2 regions of the Rahnella sp. BCC 1045 genome follow, and region 1 is predicted to be linked to the other one. Evidence: predicted binding sites of a transcription regulator. Region 1 holds the regulator's gene; the other holds the start of a gene.
What was found. Region 1 encodes PurR, which represses purine synthesis genes. Its sites were predicted from a motif close to CANGCAAACGTTTGCNTG; they were not measured.
Positions count from the first base shown of each region.

Region 2: the regulator PurR is predicted to act here: its motif matches at 2,891-2,908, upstream of serA (phosphoglycerate dehydrogenase).

Region 1 covers NZ_JAFMOZ010000135.1:88,963-96,310, forward strand. Annotated here, with positions in the region: gene cfa (cyclopropane fatty acyl phospholipid synthase) at 1-178, opposite strand, end outside; gene punC (purine nucleoside transporter PunC) at 539-1,750, opposite strand; gene punR (DNA-binding transcriptional activator PunR) at 1,887-2,792, shown strand; gene purR (HTH-type transcriptional repressor PurR) at 2,829-3,854, opposite strand; gene J1782_RS26565 (YnhF family membrane protein) at 4,188-4,277, shown strand; gene J1782_RS17835 (C40 family peptidase) at 4,442-5,344, opposite strand; gene J1782_RS17840 (Grx4 family monothiol glutaredoxin) at 5,808-6,149, shown strand; gene rnt (ribonuclease T) at 6,262-6,945, opposite strand; gene gloA (lactoylglutathione lyase) at 7,082-7,348, opposite strand, start outside.
Region 2 covers NZ_JAFMOZ010000143.1:142,078-149,425, reverse strand. Annotated here, with positions in the region: gene J1782_RS23895 (oxidative stress defense protein) at 69-809, shown strand; gene J1782_RS23890 (LysR family transcriptional regulator ArgP) at 872-1,774, opposite strand; gene rpiA (ribose-5-phosphate isomerase RpiA) at 1,990-2,652, shown strand; gene serA (phosphoglycerate dehydrogenase) at 2,993-4,231, shown strand; gene asr (acid resistance repetitive basic protein Asr) at 4,584-5,003, opposite strand; gene J1782_RS23870 (5-formyltetrahydrofolate cyclo-ligase) at 5,184-5,780, opposite strand; RNA gene ssrS (6S RNA) at 5,820-6,003, opposite strand; gene zapA (cell division protein ZapA) at 6,053-6,382, opposite strand; gene J1782_RS23855 (YecA family protein) at 6,636-7,208, shown strand; gene pepP (Xaa-Pro aminopeptidase) at 7,263-7,348, shown strand, end outside.

The DNA of each region.
Region 1 (7,348 bases):
CACCCAGACCCAAAGAACCTTCCTGTAAAACACGCTTGAAGAAGTCAGTGTTTTTTACTTTAAGGTCGAAAGGGCGATTACCGTTAACCTGGATGTCTGCCGTAGCCAGCATTTCACTGACTATCCGATACCACTGATTGTCCTGAATGCTTTGGTCTTCTATACACGATGAACTCATAGCTTCTCCATCACTTTCTCTTCTGACTTATTAACCTGCCGGGAAAAGCAAAGGCTATTTTTGCAGGTCTTTATGAGAACAGACGACTTGCGCCACGTCCGATATTCGACACCAACAGAGGAAATTAGAAGAACGCCTGCACACAAAATGTGGGCAGGAAAATCATCCTTGAAAAACGAACCAGAATAAATAGTGTGACGCGAACCTCGCGCCGACGCTAACTATGTAATAAAAGTATTGTAAAAATGCTATTTTATTGGGTTCAGTTGAGTATAGGCTCGCTGGCTGGCATTCTCAATAGTTAATCACTACGAATGTAAATGTCCATTAAGTGATTGTTACTTAAAGTCATTATCACTATTAGTTTGCATTCCGTGCCTGCTGTTTCTGCACCGGTTCCTGTTCACCGGATTGCACTTCTTCCTGACGCAGTGACAGCCAGCGGCCTAAAACTACCAACAGTAGTGTAGACAGCATCGTGGTGACTGTCGCCATGAGTGGTTGCACAATAAATGCGGAAACCAGCAAACTCGCGAGGAAACATAGACCCAACTGCAGTGTATTTTGCAACGCCGCGGCCTTACCTGTATTAGCAGGAAATGGCATTAATGCATTTGCGACGACAATGGGATAAATCGCGCCATTCACCAAAGCCATCAGGCAGAACGGAATTAACAGACTCACCAGACTCGCATCAGTAAATATAGCCACGCCGAACAAACCCGCCACACTGACGCCATAACCTGCCAGCAGCCACGGCAGGATCTTATTCCCATCCGTTTTGCTGATCAGCACACGACACCCAAAACCGCCCAGAAGGAAAGCAATGGTCTGTGGAACATAGCTCAGGCCAATCACACCCGGCGAATACCCCATGTCGCTGAGAATAAACGGGGAACCGGTCAGCCACGCGAAAAAGCCGGCAGAGCAGGCGGCATAAATCATCACGTTACCGCTGTAAAACCGGGAAGCGAGAAGTTTCGCGAAACCGGTTTTATCAGCAGGAGCATGAACCTCTGGCGCATTTTCGCGCAGTGTGGACGTGGTGATAAGCAAGATAACGGCTACGGCGGTCAGCAGAACGAAAATCGCTTCCCAGTCAAAATGGTTGAGAACCCAGGCGCCCAGCAAAGGTGCCAGAGCAGGGGAAAGCGCAACCAGTGGCATGATGCTGGCAAAGGTTTTTTTAGCAACATCGGCAGAAAAGCGATCTACCACCAGCGCCTGCCAGGTGACGGCGGCGGCACAGACGCCGACAGCTTGCAGGAAACGCAGCGCCAGCAGGGCGCGGACATTCTCAACCCATAGCACGCCCAGACAACCGACGACAAAGAGCGCTAAGCCAATCAGCAATACCGGCTTGCGGCCAATCTTGTCGGACAATGGCCCCCACAACAGCTGACCGATGGCAAAGCCGCCAAGGAAAATACTCAGGCTGGCGCTGATCATGCCCGGGCTGGTCATCAGGCTGCTTTGCATCGCGCTGAAGGCCGGAAGGTACATATCGGTCGCTAAAAAGCCAAGCATGCTCAGCCCGGCAAGATAGAGCATAAATCCAAGTGAGGGTTTCATTATTGTCTCTTTAATTTATTTATTGCAGATGATTTGACGCGGAAATCGTATCGGATGCGGAGTTTAACGCTTTGATAACAGGCTTGTGAAACGCTAATATTTGCAATCTGCTATCAAAAATATTGAAGGCTAAACGATGTGGTCAGAATATGCTCTTGAAGTGGTCGATGCCGTCGCCCGAACAGGCAGTTTTAGCGCTGCCGCGCAGGACTTGCACCGGGTTCCTTCTGCCATCAGCTACACCGTTCGCCAGCTTGAACAATGGCTGGCCGTTCCGTTGTTTGAACGCAGACATCGCGACGTTATTCTGACTCCTGCCGGTAAAGTTTTTGTCGACGAAGCGCGGGTTCTGACAAAAAAAATGATAGCGACCCGCCGCCAGTGTCAGCAGGTCGCCAATGGCTGGCGCGGAGAATTACGGGTTGCCGTTGACCGTATCGTTAAACCTGCGCGGACACGGCGGCTGGTGCTGGATTTCTATCGCCATTTCCCTGATACCGAACTCATCATTCATTCGGAAGTCTTTAACGGTGTCTGGGACGCGCTGGTCGACGGGCGGGCGGATGTCGCCATCGGCGCGACGCGGGCGATCCCCGTCGGTGGACGGTTCAATTTCCGCGATATGGGTTTTATGGACTGGCATTGTGTGGTCAGCGCGCAACATCCGCTGGCCCAGACGCAGGGAATACTGAGTGACGATCAGTTACGGCCTTATCCGGCGCTTTGCCTGGAAGATACATCGCGTACATTGCCGAAACGCGATACCTGGACGCTGGATAACCAGCGGCGGCTGGTGGTTCCCGACTGGACGTGTGCATTGGAATGTCTGAACGAAGGTTTATGTGTTGGCATGATGCCGGTTCACCGCGTGACACCCTTGATTGAACAGCAAAAATTACAGGTACTGTCGCTGGAAAATACCTTTCCGGACAGCCCGTGCTGCCTGACGTGGGATCAGAGCAATCCGTCGCCTTCGCTGGCGTGGCTGCTGGAATACATGGGAGACACGGAAACGATGAACCGGGAATGGTTGCGCGACTGACAAAAAAACGCCTGTGGCACAGGCGTTTATTGAAAGTTAACGGCGGTAATCGCGGTACGGGCCGTCGGCCACGGAACGGCGCTCAACCAGTTTGGGATGCACTTCAATGGTCTGCGACTCTTCGCGTTTGCTGATAATTCTGTCCAGCAGCATGGTAAAGGCCATTTCGCCCAGACGTTCTTTTGGCTGATGAACTGTCGTCAGTGCCGGTGAGAAATAGCGCGCGTTACGCACGTTATCATAGCCAATCACGGAAATATCCTGCGGTACGCGCAGGCCCAGTTCATCGGCGGCACAGATTGCCCCCATCGCCATCACGTCACCGCCACAGAATACAGCCGTCGGGCGGTTTTTCTGCATCAGAATTTTGTGCATGGCCTGATAGCCCGATTCCGGCTCAAAGTCGCCCTGAACGACCCATTCTTCACGAAGAGGAATATTGGCTTCCGTCAGTGCTTTCACAAAGCCCTGGAAACGGCCGCCGCCGGTGTTTCGCGCCAGTTGCCCAGGGATCACGCCGATATCGCGATGACCGCGTTCAATCAGATAACGTCCGGCCATATAGCCGCCTTCAAACGCGTTATCGATAATGCTGTCGGTGAAATTCTTACGCGCTTCGCCCCAGTCCATCACAACCATCGGGATAGAGCGGTATTCTTCAAGCATATTCAGCAATTCGTCCGGATACTCCGCGCACATCACAAGTAAACCGTCGACGCGTTTTTGCGCCAGCATTTGCAGGTAGGCCTGTTGCTTCTCCAGATTATTGTGTGAGTTACACAAAATCAGCGTATAGCCTTTTGAGAAACAGCTGTTCTCCACGGCCTCAATCACTTCGGCGAAGTAGGGCGCTTCACTGGACGTTGCCAGCAGACCGATTGTTTTGGTGTTATTGACCTTCAGGCTACGTGCCACAGCGCTGGGAGAATAGTGCAACTCTTTGATTGCAAGGAGAACCGCGGCTCGGGTTTCTTCGGCGACGAAACGGGTTTTATTGATGACGTGCGACACGGTTGTGGTGGAAACGCCAGCGCGCTTTGCGACATCTTTAATCGTTGCCATGTAAAAAATGACTCCTGTGCTCACGTGTTTCAGCACGTTAGCATTATGTTAATCGTTTGCTTGCGTGGATTTAACTGCTGACTTCGAAAAGGGCAGTGAAATCGTTGGGTGGATTCTTCAGAGTGAGGCGTGAAATGCTCTCGGGTGAAATCGACCGGCACACAGGCGTGGTAACCGACAATTTTCACTTATAATGCAGGAAAGTGGAAGTAAAATTGTCATGAACCTGGTGTCATTCAGCACAAGATTTTCAATGCGAATTATGAGAAAATGCGTTGGCACACATTCAGTGTGGCTATACGAACGCCACAATTTGATCCGTAAGGGGGTTTAATGGACAGCAACCTGAAATTTTCTTTGATCACTACGGTCTGCGCTTTGCTCGTGATTATTGCTTTCAGTTTCACCGCAGTGATGAACTGATTTGCGCGAAAGCCGCAATAAAAAGGGCGATTACCTATAACAGGAATCGCCCTTTTCAATTTTACGCAGTCACCCATTCCGCCGATACTCTTCCCTGCAGAAACTCTTCGTTAAATGCTATTCAATGGCTGATTAGCGAAACTTCAGACTTAACGAATTGTTTATTATCGGATCGTCTTAGGGGTCATTACCCGTCGTGCGCCTACATAATGATCTTGCCAGTAATCGTCACCCAGTGAGGTGATCTTAATGTCTTCGCCGGTGCGCGGTGACTGGATAAACTTCCCGTTTCCTACGTAAACACCGACATGGTCTGCGGCGCCGCGGTTATTAATCCGGAAGAAAACCAGATCGCCGGATTCTAATTCACCCCGTTTGACCGGGGCCGCATCGCGCAAGTGGTACATTTCATTCGCTGTGCGGGGCATTTTAATACGGATCAAATCTTTGTATGCGTAGTAAACCAGTCCGCTGCAATCGAAACCTGTATTCGGTGACGTTCCGCCCCAGCGGTAAGGTTTGCCGACCTGGTGCATCAGCTTGGTCATCGCGGTTTGTTGTGCGTGCTGATAACGTTTCTTGTGTGTTGCGCTGAGCGTTATCGGTTTACTGTCTTCTTCACGTAACTTTTTGCCTTTGCGGTGGCGGCCATACGCTTCTTTTTTACTGGCCTTTTCACTGCTGTTTTTAGCGAGAGAGCGGTTTTTCGTTTCCTTCCCTGCTTTCGCCTCGGCCCGGGTTGTCTTGAGTGTTTTTTCTTTTTTACTCTCGGCCCGCGTCGTTTTTACTGTTTTTTCAGAAGACGTCTTTCGCTTAACCAGTTCGGTGCTTTTGACTTTCTTCTTCGAATTTTTTTCCTGAGTTTTAGGTTCTGAAACCGGCGCGACTTTGGTTTTCTTGCTGGTTTTCGCGGCTGCCGTTTTTCGCTTTCGGCGTTCTTCCGGCGTGACCTGGTTAACATGACTCTTTCGCTGGTCGGCCGCGACACGAGTCTGTGGCGACGCATGAGCCATATTCAGAAACAGCTGGGTAAAGAGCAGCACAAAAAGCGTGAACAGTAAGCGCATAGCTTCGTTACCATGAGTGGTAGGGTTAAACATCAGGGATGTCAGAGTATTGCCTAAAAGAACGAGACAAAAAAGCACGAATTGCCTCGATTCTAGATCATATTGTGAGAAAAAGTTAATAGCTTTTTTTATGTCGAAATAACCGCCATTTTTAGTCAAAAAAATAACCACTTTTCATCATGTTATTATTTAAGTTAAAGAATGGGATTTTGCAAATCTGACATTATCGTGGAACGGCAAAAATGTTATTCTCGATGAATCTTTAAATATGTGAACCTGAACGCAAGCGCAGAAGATTGTTTAGCGAAATGCCAGTATTGAGAAAGACCCCACAAAAATTGGCGTTTTTATCTGGTGGCAGCCATCGTTACAATAGAAAGCATTGTGATTGCACACCGTCTCTGTGTGCTGCGCGTGAAGAGTAATGACCGTGACAGCCTGTACCGGCTTGAGGAAGCAAGAAATGACCACTCCAACGATTGAAAAAATTCAGAAGCAAGTTTCTGAAAACCCGATTCTGCTGTACATGAAAGGTTCTCCAAAACTGCCAAGCTGCGGTTTTTCAGCACAGGCTGTTCAGGCGCTGTCTGCGTGTGGCGAGCGTTTCGCTTACGTTGATATCCTGCAGAACCCGGATATTCGTGCTGAGATGCCAAAATTTGCTAACTGGCCAACGTTCCCGCAGCTGTGGGTTGATGGTGAGCTGGTTGGCGGTTGCGACATCGTGGTTGAGATGTTCCAGCGCGGTGAACTGCAACAGCTGATCAAAGAAACGGCTGAGAAATACAAATCCTCTGAAGAGTAATTCAGGGCGATTCAGAAATACCGGCAGCCTGACCCGGGGTTACCGGTAAAAAAAGAGCGACATTATGTCGCTCTTTTTATTTGTCATTTCGACTGCATGAAAGCCGCGAAAATTATTGCTGATTTTCTTCCGGTGCTTCTTCCACTTCGTTTTCATCCGCAGACAGTGCCAGCGGCCAGCCGCCGAGGCGTTTCCAGCGATTCACCAGCTCGCAAAACAGTTCTGCTGTGCGTTCAGTGTCGTACAGGGCGGAATGCGCCTGACTGCTGTCAAACACGATACCGGCGCTGATACAGGCCTTCGCCAGCACGGTTTGCCCGAGCACCAGCCCGCTTAACGCGGCGGTATCAAAGGTGGCAAACGGATGGAAAGGATTGCGTTTTAGCCCCGCACGTTCGGCAGCGGCCATCAGGAAACTGTGGTCAAAATTGGCGTTATGCGCCACGATAATCGCCCTGTTACAGTTCTGTTCTTTCATCCCTTTGCGGATAACTTTGAAAATCTCGTGCAGCGCTTCGTATTCACTGACCGCACCACGCAACGGGTTGGTCGGATCAATACCGTTGAAAGCCAGCGCTTCCGGCACCAGCACCGAGCCTTCGAAAGGCTCAACGTGGAAGTGTACGGTCTCGTCGCTTTGCAGCCAGCCGTCCTCATCCATTTTCAGCGTGATCGCGGCAATTTCCAGCAGGGCATCAGTTTTGGCATTAAATCCGGCGGTTTCCACATCAATCACCACGGGATAAAAACCACGAAAACGACCTTTCAGGGCGTTAATGTCACTATTCTCGGCCATTAGCTTCTTAATCTTCATCGAATTCAGCGCGCATTATGACAAATTTTGTCACCCGTTACAGGGGCACGGAGAAATTGGCAATAAAAAAGGGCGCATCAGCGCCCCTGTCAGCGGTTAAGGCCATTATTGCAAAGGATTAATTTCCCAGACCCTGACCGGCATGTTTTGATTCGATCAATTCAATTTTGTAGCCATCCGGATCTTCCACGAACGCGATGATGGTTGAACCGCCTTTAACCGGGCCCGCTTCACGCGTCACTTTACCGCCCGCATTACGGATGTCTTCGCAAGTTTGCGCAACGTTATCTACGCCCAGCGCGATGTGACCATAGGCGGTACCGATGTCGTAGCTGTCTACGCCCCAGTTGTAGGTCAGCTCGATCACGGCGCCTTCACTTTCTTC
Region 2 (7,348 bases), on a different contig from region 1:
TTATGCTACGGTTTTGCGGATTGATTGAATTAACTATTGCCAGATCTTTGATGATTAATGGAGGCACTGTGAAACTGAAAGCATTGGCTGTAGCAGCGATGTTGGGATTAGGGACTTTACCTTTAGCGTTGCACGCGGCAGAAGTTCCTGCCGGCCCGCACGTGGTGACATCAGGTACGGCAAGCGTTGACGCCACACCGGATATCGCGACGCTGGCCATTGAAGTGAGCGTATCGGCAAAAGATTCCGCGAGCGCCAAGAAACAAGCCGACGATCGTGTGGCGGAATATTTTGGTTTCCTGCAGAAAAACGGAATTGAAAAGAAAGACATCAATGCCGCGAATCTCAGCACACAGCCGGAATATAATTACCTGAAAGACGGCAGCTCAGAGCTGAAAGGCTACCGTGCGGTGCGTCAGGTTCAGGTGACATTGCGTCAGCTGGATAAACTGAACGATTTGCTGGATGGCGCATTAAAATCCGGCCTGAATGAAATCCGTTCTATCGAACTGGGTGTGGCAAATCCTGATCGTTTCCGTGACGAAGCGCGTCAGAAAGCCATTGATAACGCCACACAGCAGGCAAAGTCTTTGGCAGAGGGCTTCCACACCAAACTGGGGCCGGTTTACAGCATTCGTTATCACGTCGCCAACTACCAGCCAATGCCGGTTGCGCGCATGTTTAAAGCCGCCGCCGCACCCACGCAAAATGATGCCGCTGAAACCTACGAACAGCAAAGCATTCACTTTGATGATCAGGTCGATGTGGTGTTCGAACTGCAGCCGCAGGCACCCGCACCAGCTCAGTAAATATGACGCCGTAATAATGAAAAACCCGCTCCGGCGGGTTTTTTGTTTTCTGCGGCGCTAAATCAGTCCTGACGCAACACCTGATGTCCGTGTGCCAGCAGGGCATCGGTGACTTTACGCATCATGCGGCTTTCCGGCGCAAAGCGGTGCCAGTACAGCATCCGGCGCTGGAACAGGCCGGGCGTCAGGTCGATAAGCTCGCCGCTTTCCAGCTCTTTCTCGATTTGCAGATGCGGGATCATACAACAGGTCGTGCCCTGACGTGCCAGCTGCACAAAGGCTTCCGACGAGTTAACGATATGACACGGCACGCTGCCCGGTGACAAATCGAAGTTCTGTTGAAGGAACGCCTGGTGCATATCGTCGAGATGATCAAACGCAACCGCCGGCGCTTTCAGCAGCGCGGAACGGGTGACGCCGTTCGGGAAATACCGATCGGCAAACGGCTTGGAAGCGACAAAGAGGTAATCCAGCGCGCCAAGTTGATCGACCAGACAGCTCGGAAGCGGCTGCGGCTGAATACTCACCGCGCCGACCACTTCACCGCGGCGCAGACGTTCCTGCGTCCGGGTTTCATCTTCAACCTGCAAATTCAGGCGGATAGGTGAATCGACCAGCACGGATTTCAGCGCCGGTAACAGCCAGGTTGCCAGACTGTCGGCGTTGACCGCCAGCGAAAGCAGCAGCGGCGTATCGTTACTGTCGCTGTTACTGTCACTGCCGAGCCACTCCTCTTCCAGCAATTCCACCTGATGTAACAGGGCCAGTAATTTCTGCCCCTGTTCCGTCGGACGAGGCGGCACGGTACGCACCAGCAGAGGCTGGCCGAACAGATTTTCCAGTTGTTTAATGCGCTGAGAGACCGCCGATTGGGTGATGCAAAGCTTTTGTGCGGCGCGCTCAAAACCGCGCTCACGGATCACCGCGTCCAGTGCCTGTAGCGTTCTATAGTCCGGGCGTTTCATCGGAGTTCTGTCCCTTGGATTTAATTTTATCCGAACACTATGCCACAGATTGTCAGGTTTTGTGGTGAGGAAAATCGGGGCGCTTACAACCCAATTGCACTTAATAAGTGTGATCTGGTCACGCTCTTGTCTGCCCAATCTGCCGGCACATGCTTTATAATCACCGACACTTTTCCGTATTCACGCCACTTACGTTATCAGACAGAGAAGCCATTATGACGCAGGAAGAATTGAAAAAAGCAGTCGGCTGGGCCGCACTGGATTACGTGACTCCGGGCACCATCGTCGGTGTCGGAACCGGATCCACCGCCGCCCATTTCATCGATGCACTGGGTTCGATCAAAGGTCAGATCGAGGGCGCCGTTTCCAGCTCTGACGCTTCAACGGCAAAACTGAAAAGCTTAGGCATTCACGTTTTCGACAGCAACGAAGTGGACTCGCTGGACGTTTACGTTGACGGCGCGGATGAAATCAACGGCTTCATGCAGATGATCAAAGGCGGCGGCGCTGCGCTGACCCGCGAAAAAATCATTGCCGCGATCGCCAAAAAATTCGTCTGTATTGTGGACGCGTCTAAGCAAGTCGATGTGCTGGGTAAATTCCCGCTGCCGGTAGAAGTCATCCCGATGGCGCGTTCTTACGTTGCGCGTGAACTGGTGAAACTCGGTGGTCTGCCGGAATACCGCCAGAACGTTCTGACTGACAACGGCAATATCATTCTCGACGTCCATAATCTGAGCATTCTGGATGCCGTCGCGATGGAAAATAAGATCAACGGAATTGCGGGCGTGGTGACGGTAGGGCTGTTCGCCAACCGTGGCGCCGACGTTGCGCTGGTAGGCACTTCTGAAGGCGTAAAAACTGTCACGCTGAAGTAACCTATCAATAAGCAGAAGATCTGGCTGCTTTTGCTGAAAGCAGCCAGTCATCTCCCTGTCATAACACAATGTTATGAAGATGATAATTTTCTGAATGAATCATCTTTTCTTCAAAAGCCTTAATTTGGTGACTTATGTCACATTTCTCACTATCGCCTCCTGAACGTCTTGCTTTGTAAAATCTAACCAGCAGGAAATGCTGAAAACCAACAGGCGCGGTGAGCCTTCTGCTGTCTGGCAGGCAATCGTTTGTATTGATGATGGCGTATTTTTTGTTATGTTGACTGTGAGCAGTCACCTAGCAGTTCGAATTCAGCCAGAAAAAATATAGGGTCGGGAAATGGCAAAAGTATCACTTGAGAAAGACAAGATTAAATTTTTGTTAGTGGAAGGCGTCCACCAAAGTGCGGTTGATACACTCCGTGCCGCGGGTTACACCAATATTGAATTTCACAAAGGTGCTTTAGATACGGAATCGCTGAAAGAATCGATCCGTGATGCGCACTTTGTTGGACTCCGATCGCGTACTCAGCTGACCGAAGAAGTGTTCCAGGCAGCAGAAAAACTGGTGGCTGTAGGGTGTTTCTGTATCGGTACTAATCAGGTTGACCTGAAAGCGGCAACCCGTCGTGGTATTCCGGTCTTTAACGCACCGTTCTCTAATACCCGTTCCGTCGCCGAAATGGTGCTGGGCGAAATGCTGCTGATGATGCGTGGTATTCCTGAGGCCAACGCCAAGGCGCACCGCGGGATCTGGAACAAACTGGCCGTCGGTTCTTTTGAAGCGCGCGGTAAACGTCTGGGTATTGTCGGCTACGGCCACATCGGTACACAGTTAGGTATTCTGGCGGAAAGCCTGGGGATGCGCGTCTTCTATTACGACATCGAAAGCAAATTGCCGCTGGGTAATGCGCAGCCGATTGCGACTCTGGAAGAACTGCTCAGCACCAGCGACGTCGTGACCCTGCACGTTCCAGAAACGCCAGGCACCAAAAACATGATTTCCGAAGTGCAGCTGGCACAGATCAAACAGGGCGCATTGCTGATCAACGCCTCACGCGGCACGGTGATCGACATTCCTGCCCTGTGCAATGCGCTGCGCAGCAAACATCTGTCCGGTGCAGCTATCGACGTCTTCCCGGAAGAACCGGCGACCAACAGCGATCCGTTCAATTCTCCGCTGTGTGAATTCGACAACGTGCTGCTGACGCCACACATCGGCGGTTCTACCATGGAAGCGCAGGAAGGCATAGGCCTGGAAGTGGCGGGCAAACTGGCGAAATACTCTGACAACGGTTCGACTTTGTCCGCGGTTAACTTCCCGGAAGCCTCTTTGCCAGCGCATACCGAGAAAGCCAGCCGTTTGCTGCATATCCACGAAAACCGTCCGGGTGTGCTGACCAGCATCAACCAGATTTTCGCGGAGCAGGGCATCAACATTGCAGCACAGTATCTGCAAACCAGCCCGGAAGTCGGTTATGTGGTTATCGATGCTGAAACGGATGTCACAACGTTGAACACCGCGCTGCAACTGATGAAAGCGATTCCGGGCACGATCCGTGCGCGCTTGCTTTATTGAGAGATCTGCGCAGTAACAGACTATAAACCGCCGAAAGGCGGTTTTTTTATGCTATTTCCCGCAGACGGGAAGATCTTACCGGATGAGTCGTTTGCCAGATTGCTCAAGGCGTTGAGCCGATGACGGGCGCCATCTCAGGGCACTTCACGAAAATGTCATAAGTAAAAGAACAGGCTGACCAGACCACAGAGGATCAGTGAAGACAGGGTGATTTCGAACTGGAAGCGGCGCAGCATCATCCACAGTACCTCAGGATAAAAACTGGAGAAAAAAACACCCGGCGAACCGGGTGTAAATTTAGCATTTCTGGTAATTGCGAGTTAATACCTCACAAAGACTTCTTGGTAACTTCTTATGCTGCTGGGGTTGCTTTTGTAGCCGGAGCAGCTTTCTTAGCATGTTTCACGTGTTTTTTAGCAGCCTGCGCTTTCTGCGCTACCGGAGCAGCTTTCTTAGCATGTTTCACGTGTTTTTTAGCAGCCTGCGCTTTCTGCGCTACCGGAGTTGCTTTCTTAGCATGTTTCACGTGTTTCTTAGCAGCCTGCGCTTTCTGCGCTACCGGAGCAGCTTTCTTAGCGTGTTTCACGTGTTTTTTAGCAGCCTGCGCTTTCTGAGCGACTTTCTTGTGAGTCTTGTGTTTAGTTACATGCTTGGCCGCAGGCGCAGCGGTCGTTGCAGCAGCAGGTGCCGGAGTAGCGGTTGTTTCAGCAGCGAAAGCGACAGAAGACAGACCCATTGCAGCGGCTACAACCAGAGCTAATACTTTTTTCATGTTTAAATCCTCAGAGATATCGGTTTATGTGTCTGCCCCACTGCGGGGCCGTTGAGAAGATAATAGACATGACGGAATTTATTGTCCGTGAGGGATTGGTTTCGGCGTGTAACGGTATGTATAAGGGGAATTTTCTGAGGGGAGTATTCTCTGAGAGGAGTATCAACAGTCAGCCTATCTTCACCACGTCCACACTTTGCCCGGCGTGATCACTTGCGGCAAAGGCACATCCCAGTGCTCCACCGGCAAGACGTCCACCTGCTGGCAATCATGCGCTAAGCCAATCGGATACGGCCCGCCATCCCGCCAGTGCTCCAGCGTGCGGTCGTAGAACCCTCCGCCCATACCCAGACGTTGTCCGTGGCGGTCAAACGCGACCAGCGGCGTCAGGATGATATCCAACTGAGACAATGGCACAACCTGTGTGACATCAAGTTGTGGCTGGAGGATTTTAAGACGATTGCGTACCAGCGGTGTTTCAGGCGCATAGCGCAGGAACAACAGATGGTGAGGGGAAAACGGATGCAGCACCGGCAGACAGAGCTCTTTTCCTTCCTGCCACAGGCGCTGAATCAGCGGTGTGGTATCAAGCTCTCCGTCGAAGGACAGAAAAACTGAAATCGTGGTGGCAGACTGAATTTCAGGGTGCGCGGCAACGCGATCTGCGGCCTGAAGGGCAAACTCTGTTTGCTGACCGGCAGTCAGATTTTTTCTACGCTGGCGAATTTCATTGCGAATATTTTGTCGGGCAGAAGCAAAAAGAGGAGTGTGCAACATAGATACAAACACCAGAAAGGGATGTACCGAAAAGAAAGGGGAATCTCCGAGATGCCGTCGCAGGCTGTAACCCTTGAACCCATGGTTCAAGGTGAACGTGCTGTCGCAATCTTTAGGCTTCTCGGACGGACCGAGCATGCGCACCGATTACGGATCATCACATTCTGTTGGTACTAATTATCGGCTCAGGGGACGGGCCCGCTGGCGAACATCTCAGAGAAATTTTTTACCGCTTCTGACTGGCCTGTGACGAGCCACATCAGCAACGTGTGTTATTCGAAAGGCGCCCCTTCACGTTCAGAGATCCGGCCTTGTTCGAGCAATGCCTGCTCGATGGTTTGTTGCAGCATCCGGATACGTTGTTCCATATTGGATGCGTAATCGCGCGTTTTCAACCTTTCCTGAGCAAGTTCGTGACATACGTTCAATGCCGCGATGAAAACCAGTTGCTCTGTATTGGTGACTCTAGTGCGAACTTTAAGATCTTGCAACCGCTGATTAAGATCTTCAGCTGCCAGATTCAGTGCTTCCTGTTGTTCTGGCGGACAATTCACCCGTAACGAGCGACCAAAAATTTGAATATCTACCGGTTGTGCAGACATGCCACCTTCCTGCTGATTTATTCGTCCGCCCCAACGTGACCACTACGACCTGGCGCAGGATGTTGGAAGCGGGCGCCACTATAACTATCTCAATACCAGGTTACAACCCCATGACCGGCTGACTGCTGCCCGATTGTTCAGGGCGTGCCATTCAGGCCAAACTGAGCCTGATTGCGGGCTGCTAATCTGGTACTACGACAGACCTTGGTGGTAGCATAACACGAACTTAACCTGCCAACGATGGCGAATGCGCATGTCTATTGAGAATACTTACCCTACTTACGATTCGTTGGATCAAAACCTGAAACAACAATCGGTTGCTTTGACCGCAGCAGAAATGCACGGTCTGATCAGTGGCTTACTGTGTGGCGGCAACCGCGACGGCAGCTGGCTGACGATGGTGCATGATCTGACCAATGAAGGCCTGGCCTTCCCGCATACGCTGGCGGATTTGCTGCAACAACTTCGTAAAGTTACGTCCGATACGCTGGAAGATGACAGCTTCGAATTTAAAATGATGATGCCCGATGACGACAAAAGTGTCTTCGAACGTGCCGACGCCCTCGCCGGTTGGGTCAACCATTTCCTGCTCGGCCTTGGCATGATGCAGCCTAAACTTGCGAAAGTGAAAGGCGAAGTCGGCGAAGCCATCGATGATTTGCGCAGCATCGCGCAACTTGGCTACGACGAAGATGAAGATCAGGAGCAACTGGCGCAATCTTTAGAGGAAGTGGTGGAGTACGTCCGCGTGGCAGCCATTTTATGCTTTGGCGAATTTGGCCACAGCCTGCCGTCTGCACCGGAAAATACCCGCACGTTGCACTGATAATTTGAGAACCCAGTTAATAACAACGAACTAAAACGATTTCAGGAGAAAGTGATGACTCAGCAAGAGATCGAGAACCGTCGCCAGGCGCTGTTAGCGAAAATGGTACCGGGAAGTGCTGCGATAATTTTTGCGGCCCC